2 regions of the Streptomyces sp. NPDC008092 genome follow, and region 1 is predicted to be linked to the other one. Evidence: predicted binding sites of a transcription regulator. Region 1 holds the regulator's gene; the other holds the start of a gene.

The links. The regulator HspR, encoded in region 1, represses chaperone genes until heat shock. The targets are predictions, from matches to a motif close to TTGAGNNNNNNNNNCTCAA.
Region 2: a site for HspR is predicted at 1,284-1,302, ahead of lon (endopeptidase La). Genes of this name have one in related genera too.

Annotation. Positions count from the first base shown of each region.
Region 1 is NZ_JBIBHY010000008.1:355,046-358,456, reverse strand. It holds gene dnaJ (molecular chaperone DnaJ) at 1-958, shown strand, start outside; gene ACFZB3_RS27130 (heat shock protein transcriptional repressor HspR) at 964-1,410, shown strand; gene ACFZB3_RS27125 (PA14 domain-containing protein) at 1,469-3,411, opposite strand, start outside.
Region 2 is NZ_JBIBHY010000011.1:139,748-143,158, reverse strand. It holds gene ACFZB3_RS32645 (sulfatase-like hydrolase/transferase) at 1-66, opposite strand, end outside; gene ACFZB3_RS32640 (GNAT family N-acetyltransferase) at 350-1,102, opposite strand; gene lon (endopeptidase La) at 1,325-3,411, shown strand, end outside.

The sequences.
Region 1 (3,411 bases):
GGCACGCGCCCTCTTCGGCAACGGCGGCTTCCGCCCGGGGCCGGGCGCGGGCGGCGGCAACTTCAACTTCGACCTGGGCGACCTCTTCGGGGGCAACGCCCAGGGCGGGGGCGGCGGCTTCGGCGGCGGCGGCTTCAGTGACGTCCTGGGGGGCCTGTTCAACCGGGGCGGCGGCACGGCCGGCCGTACCCAGCCGCGGCGCGGCCAGGACATCGAGTCCGAGGTCACGCTCAGTTTCACGGAGGCCATCGAGGGCGCCACGGTCCCGCTGCGGATGTCCTCGCAGGCCCCCTGCAAGGCCTGTTCGGGCACCGGCGACAAGAACGGCACCCCGCGGGTGTGCCCGACCTGCGTCGGCACCGGCCAGGTGGCGCGGGGGTCCGGCGGCGGCTTCTCGCTCACCGACCCGTGCCCGGACTGCAAGGGCCGCGGCCTGATCGCGGAGCACCCCTGCCTGGACTGCAAGGGCAGCGGGCGCGCCAAGTCGTCGAGGACCATGCAGGTCCGCATCCCCGCCGGGGTGACCGACGGCCAGCGCATCCGGCTGCGCGGCAAGGGCGCACCGGGCGAACGCGGCGGCCCCGCGGGCGACCTGTACGTCATGGTGCACGTGGACACCCACCCGGTGTTCGGCCGCAAGGAGGACAACCTCACGGTGACCGTCCCGGTGACCTTCACCGAGGCGGCGCTCGGTGGCGAGGTCAGGGTCCCGACCCTGGGCGGGCCGCCGGTCACCCTGAAGCTGCCCCCGGGCACGCCCAACGGCCGCACCATGCGCGCCCGTGGCAAGGGCGCGGTCCGCAAGGACGGCACCCGCGGCGACCTCCTGGTCACCGTCGAGGTGAGTGTCCCGAAGGACCTGTCGGGGAATGCTCGTGACGCACTGGAGGCGTATCGCGAGGCGACCGCGGGCGAGGACCCGCGCGCCGAGTTGTTCGAGGCTGCGAAGGGAGCATGACAGAGATGGACGGCCGTCGACGCAATCCGTATGAACTGACCGAGGAGACCCCGGTCTACGTCATCTCGGTGGCGGCCCAGCTCTCCGGACTGCACCCGCAGACGCTGCGCCAGTACGACCGCCTCGGCCTGGTCTCCCCCGACCGCACGGCCGGGCGCGGCCGCCGCTACTCGGCCCGCGACATCGAACTGCTCCGTCAGGTGCAGGCGCTGTCGCAGGACGAGGGCATCAACCTGGCCGGCATCAAGCGCATCATCGAACTGGAGAACCAGGTCATAGCGCTCCAGCAGCGCGTCGCCGAACTCCAGGCGGCCGTCGACGGTGCGGCGACCGCGATGCAGCAGCGCGAGGCCGCCGTCCACGCGTCCTACCGCCGCGACCTGGTGCCGTACCAGGAGGTCCAGCAGACCAGCGCGCTGGTGGTGTGGCGGCCGAAGAAGGCGAAGGACTAGCAGCATCCGCACGAAAGGGCCCGGAGGCCGTGCGCCTCCGGGCCCTTTCGCATGCCGGTCACGGCTCCAGGACCGCCTGGTCCGCACCCGGTGCCGACTCCGTGCCGTCGGCGTACAGCGCGGTCACCCAGTAGTAGTGGGTGGTGCCGCGGGCGGCCGTGGTGTCGTCGTACGTGCGCTCCGTCGTGGTCGCCAGCTTCTCGTAGGTCTGCGTGGCCGGGTTCCAGCGGTAGACCTGGTAGCCCGTCGCCGGGCCGACCGCGTTCCACCCCAGGACGACACCCGAGTCGGTCGCGTCCGCCGTCAGGGTGAGCGGGGAGCCCTCCGGGGTCGCCACCGACGGGGTCAGGTCCAGCTCGTCGACGGCGACCGCGGACACCGGCCCCAGCCAGCTGCTGGAGTTGTTCGCGTTGTCGATCGCGTTCACCCAGTAGCAGGCGTGGTCGCCGTCCGGCAGCCGTACGTCCCGGTAGTGGGAGGTGCCCGCCGGCAGGTACGCCCACTCCGAGCCGGAGCAGACCTGCTCCTCGCCCTCCTCGCCGAGGACCGTGCCCCGGTAGACGACGTACCGCTTCAGGTCGGGCTCGGTGTTGTCGTCCCAGTCCAGCTCGATGCCGTACTCCGTGGCCGTCGCGGTCAGACCGGTGACCTGCGCCGGCGGCTTGTCCGACTCCAGGGTGGTGACGGTGGCCGTCCCCGAGGGGAGGGACACGGAGGTCAGCTGGTCCTCCGTCGTCACCACGTAGTGGTAGGTGGTGCCCTCCGCCGCCGAGTAGTCACCGCAGCTGTACCGCCGTGACCCGTCGGGGAGTTCGGCGTAGGTCGTGGTGCACGGCACCGGCGTGCCCGAGGTGCTGACGGGCAGGGTCGTCGAACGGTAGACGTGGAAGGCGTGCTCCCGGCCGTCCCCCGGCTCGACCGTCCAGCTCAGCAGCGCGGCACCGACGTCCGCGGTCGCCGTGAGGTCCCGGGGCGCGGCGGGCGGCCGGTGGACGCTCGCGGGGTCGCTGTACGGCGACAGATGGCCGGAGCCGTCCAGTGCGGCCACCTTGTACTCGTAGGCGGCGCTCCGGCCGAGCGTGTCGTCGCTGAAGGAGATCCGGTTGACGTCCTTGACCGTGTCGACGCCGCTCGGATCGGTGCGCACCACCCGGTACTTCACCGCGCCCGGCACCGCCCGCCAGGTCACCGTGGCCGTGGTGTCCGTGACCGACCAGCCGAGGCCGGCCGGCGCGGCCAGCGTGATGCTGGTGACCGGCTGGTCGGCGGTGCCGGCGGACTCGTTGCCCGCCCTGTCGTAGGCGCGCACCTCGTAGTAGTAGACGGCACCGGTCGCGGGCGGTGCGTCGGTGTACGAGGTCGCGGTGGCGGCGGTCAGCCGGGTCCAGCCGGTGCTGCCCCGCAGCCGCCGGTAGACGCGGTAGCCCGCGAGGTCCATCTCCTGGTTCTTCGTCCAGCTCAGCTTCGCCGTGTTGGATCCGCCGGCGTAGGACACCAGCGGGTCCGCCGGCGTGAGCGGCGCGATCTTGTCGACGGTGGCCGAAGTGCGGGGCGTGTACGTGAACTTGACCTTGGCGGCGCCGGTGAAGTTGGCGTAGTCGACGCGGAGGGTGTGCTTGCCCTTGGGGACGGTCACGTTGACGGTCTTGCTGACTGTCTTGGTGGTGTTCTTCCACAGGTCGGTCCTGCGGACGCCGTCGAGGTAGACCCGGATGCCGTCGAGGCCGGAGGCGGCGAGGGCGAAGGGTCCGCCGGAGCCGAAGTCGCGGGTGACGGTCCAGCGCACGCCGAAGTTGTCCTTCGGCAGTCCGGACGCCGGAGCGCCGCTCCAGCTCTCGTCGATCGTGGTGTCGCAGTCGGTCTTCTTCGGGGTGCCCTTGAACGCGGTGTTCGCGAACAGCTGGCGCTTGAAGACCGGCGAGTTGCACGTCGTGGCCGCCGACGCGGTCACGACGGCGCCGCCGAGCAGGGTGCCGGCGGTGGCTAGCACCACGGTGGTGG
Region 2 (3,411 bases), on a different contig from region 1:
GACGGCTGCGCCGGTGAGCACGGTGCGCCGTGCCGGCCGCTTGGGCGTCGGCTGCTTCTCACCCATGTGTCCCTCCCCGGGCCCCGTCGTGTGCCGCCATTTGCTGTGCCTCCGCTGGCAGTTTCGGGGCTTTTCCTGTGGGTTGTGTTGCGGTGGTGTAGCGGCGGCCTTGCGGGGTCGTGGCGGTGAGCACTCTCTTTTCCCGCCGCAACGGTGCTCAGCCCCGACGGTGTTGTCCGGCGGTGCCGGAGCTGCGGGTGCCGCTCGCCGTAAGGGGTGCGGTCGATTGCCGGGTGCGGGCGCGTCGTGGTTGCTCGCGCAGTTCCCCGCGCCCCTTTGGGGGCGCGTTTCAGTGGGCCGGGCTCCAGACGTACGGCGTCGTGGTCGTGATCGCCGTGAAGCCCAGGCGCTTGAGGATCGGGGCGCTGTCGGACGAGGCCTCCACGAGGAGGTGGGGGGCGTTGCGGGCCGCCGCGCGGGTCGCTCGCAGGGCGACCAGGGCGCGGTAGACGCCCTGGCCGCGCCACTCGGCCAGGGTGGAGCCGCCCAGCAGCATGGCGAAGTCCGTGCCCGGCCGGAAGGACACCCAGGCCGCCGAGACGACCTCTCCGGCAGCCTCGGCGACGAAGATCTCGGTGCCGTCCGGGGCCACCGCGAGCAGGCCCCGCAGGTAACCGGCGAGCCACGCCATGTCCACGCCCCACACCGCCGTCTCCAGCGCGGCGATCCGGTCCAGGTCCGCGTCGGCGGTGACCCGGCGCAGTGTCACGGCCGGCGGCAGGGCGGGTGCCGCCACGGCCAGTTCGCCGACCGGGGCGGTCAGGACCGTCTCCGGCGGCTCGGGCACGAAGCCCGCCGCCCGCAGCCGGTCGGGGAGGTCCGCCGGGTCGTCGTGCCCGCGCGTCTTCCACTCCATCGCCTCGCCGCGCGCCGCGAAGTAGTCCCGCTGCCGGGCGATCAGCACGTCCAGCTCGTGGCCGCGCACCCCGCCCCAGTCGCGCGGCCCGGTCACGAAGCCGCGGTGCTGGCCCACCACCCGGAGGACCGGACCGTCGTGCTCGTAGGTGATCCCGGGCGCGGGGACGGGCTGGACGGCGCGCATCTGGGCGTCGTAGGCGGCCAGCAGGGCCGCGGTGCTGTCGGTGTCGGTCACCGGCCGACCGTAGGGGAATGCGCCCGGGGCGATCAGCTGTTTTTCCGGTCGTGCACCGGAAACATGCCAGGTCACCACCCGATCGCCCAGAGCGAACATATGCATGGGAACATTTCTGGACCCCCAAGCATTGAGTCGGCATAACTCAAGTTGACTGCCGAAGGGGAGATCATGGCTTCGACGTCCGCATCACTCACCCTCCCTGTGCTGCCTCTCGACGACGAGGTCGTGCTGCCCGGGATGGTGGTCCCGCTGGACCTGAAGGACCCTGATGTACGCGCCGCCGTCGAGGCCGCGCAGGCTGCCGCCCGTACCGAGCCCGGCAAGCCGAAGGTGCTGCTGGTGCCCCGTGTCGACGGCACCTACCCGGGCACCGGTGTGCTCGGCACCGTGGAACAGGTCGGCCGCCTGGCCGACGGCGACCCGGGCGCGCTGATCCGCGGCCGCTACCGGGTGCGCATCGGCGCCGGTACCACCGGCCCGGGTGCCGCCCTGTGGGTGGAGGGCACCCGCATCGACGAGAACGTCCCGGACCCGGTGCCCGGTCATGTCACCGAACTGGTCAAGGAGTACAAGGCCCTCGCCACCGCCTGGCTGCGCAAGCGCGGCGCCTGGCAGGTCGTGGACCGGGTGCAGGCCATCGACGACGTCTCCCAGCTCGCCGACAACTCCGGTTACTCGCCCTTCCTGACCACCGAGCAGAAGATCGAGCTGCTGGAGACCGTCGACGCGGTCGCCCGCCTCAAGCTGGCCACCCAGCAGCTGCGCGACCACCTCGCCGAGCAGGACGTGGCCGAGACCATCGCCAAGGACGTCCAGGAGGGCGTCGACAAGCAGCAGCGCGAGTTCCTGCTCCGCCGCCAGCTGGAGGCGGTCCGCAAGGAGCTGCGCGAGCTGAACGGCGACGCCGCGAAGGACGGCGAGGAGTCCGACGACTACCGCGCCCGCGTGGAGGCCGCCGACCTGCCGGAGAAGGTCCGCGAGGCCGCCCTCAAGGAGGTCGACAAGCTGGAGCGGTCCAGCGACCAGTCGCCCGAGGGCTCCTGGATCCGCACCTGGCTGGACACCGTCCTCGAACTGCCGTGGAACGAGCGGACCGAGGACCAGTACGACATCCAGGGCGCCAAGGCGGTCCTGGACGCCGAGCACGCCGGCCTGGAGGACGTGAAGGAGCGGATCACCGAGTACCTGGCGGTGCGCAAGCGCCGTAACGACCGGGGCCTCGGCGTCATCGGCGGGCGCCGTGGCGGTGCCGTGCTGGCCCTCGTCGGCCCGCCCGGTGTCGGCAAGACCTCGCTCGGCGAGTCGGTCGCCCACGCGATGGGGCGGAAGTTCGTCCGGGTCGCCCTCGGCGGCGTCCGGGACGAGGCCGAGATCCGCGGCCACCGCCGTACGTACGTCGGCGCGCTGCCCGGCCGGATCGTGCGGGCCATCAAGGAGGCCGGTTCGATGAACCCGGTCGTCCTGCTCGACGAGATCGACAAGGTGGGCTCCGACTTCCGCGGCGACCCGGCCGCGGCCCTGCTCGAAGTCCTGGACCCGGCGCAGAACCACACCTTCCGCGACCACTACCTGGAGGTCGAGCTCGACCTGAGCGACGTGGTGTTCCTCGCCACGGCCAACGTGCTCGAAGCCATCCCGGAGGCCCTGCTCGACCGCATGGAGCTGGTCCGTCTGGACGGCTACACCGAGGACGAGAAGGTCGTCATCGCCCGTGACCACCTGCTCCCGCGCCAGCTGGAGCGGGCCGGCATCGACAAGGACGAGGTCGTCCTCGACGAGAGCGCGCTGCGCAAGCTGGCCGGCGAGTACACGCGTGAGGCGGGCGTCCGCACCCTGGAGCGCTCGATCGCGCGGCTGCTCCGCAAGGTGGCGGCGCAGCACGAACTGGGCGAGCGGGAGCTGCCGTTCACGATCAGGGACGAGGACCTGCGGGCCCTGATCGGCCGGCCGCACCACGTGCCCGAGTCCGCGCAGGACCCGGCCGAGCGCCGCACGGCGGTCCCGGGCGTGGCAACGGGTCTCGCGGTCACCGGCGCCGGCGGCGACGTCCTCTTCGTCGAGGCGTCGCTGGCCGACCCGGAGACGGGCGCGGCCGGCCTGACCCTCACCGGTCAGCTGGGCGACGTGATGAAGGAGAGCGCGCAGATCGCCCTGTCCTTCCTCCGCTCGCACGGCGCCGAACTGGAGCTCCCGGTCGGCGACCTGAAGGACCGGGGCGTGCACATCCACTTCCCGGCGGGCGCGGTCCCGAAGGA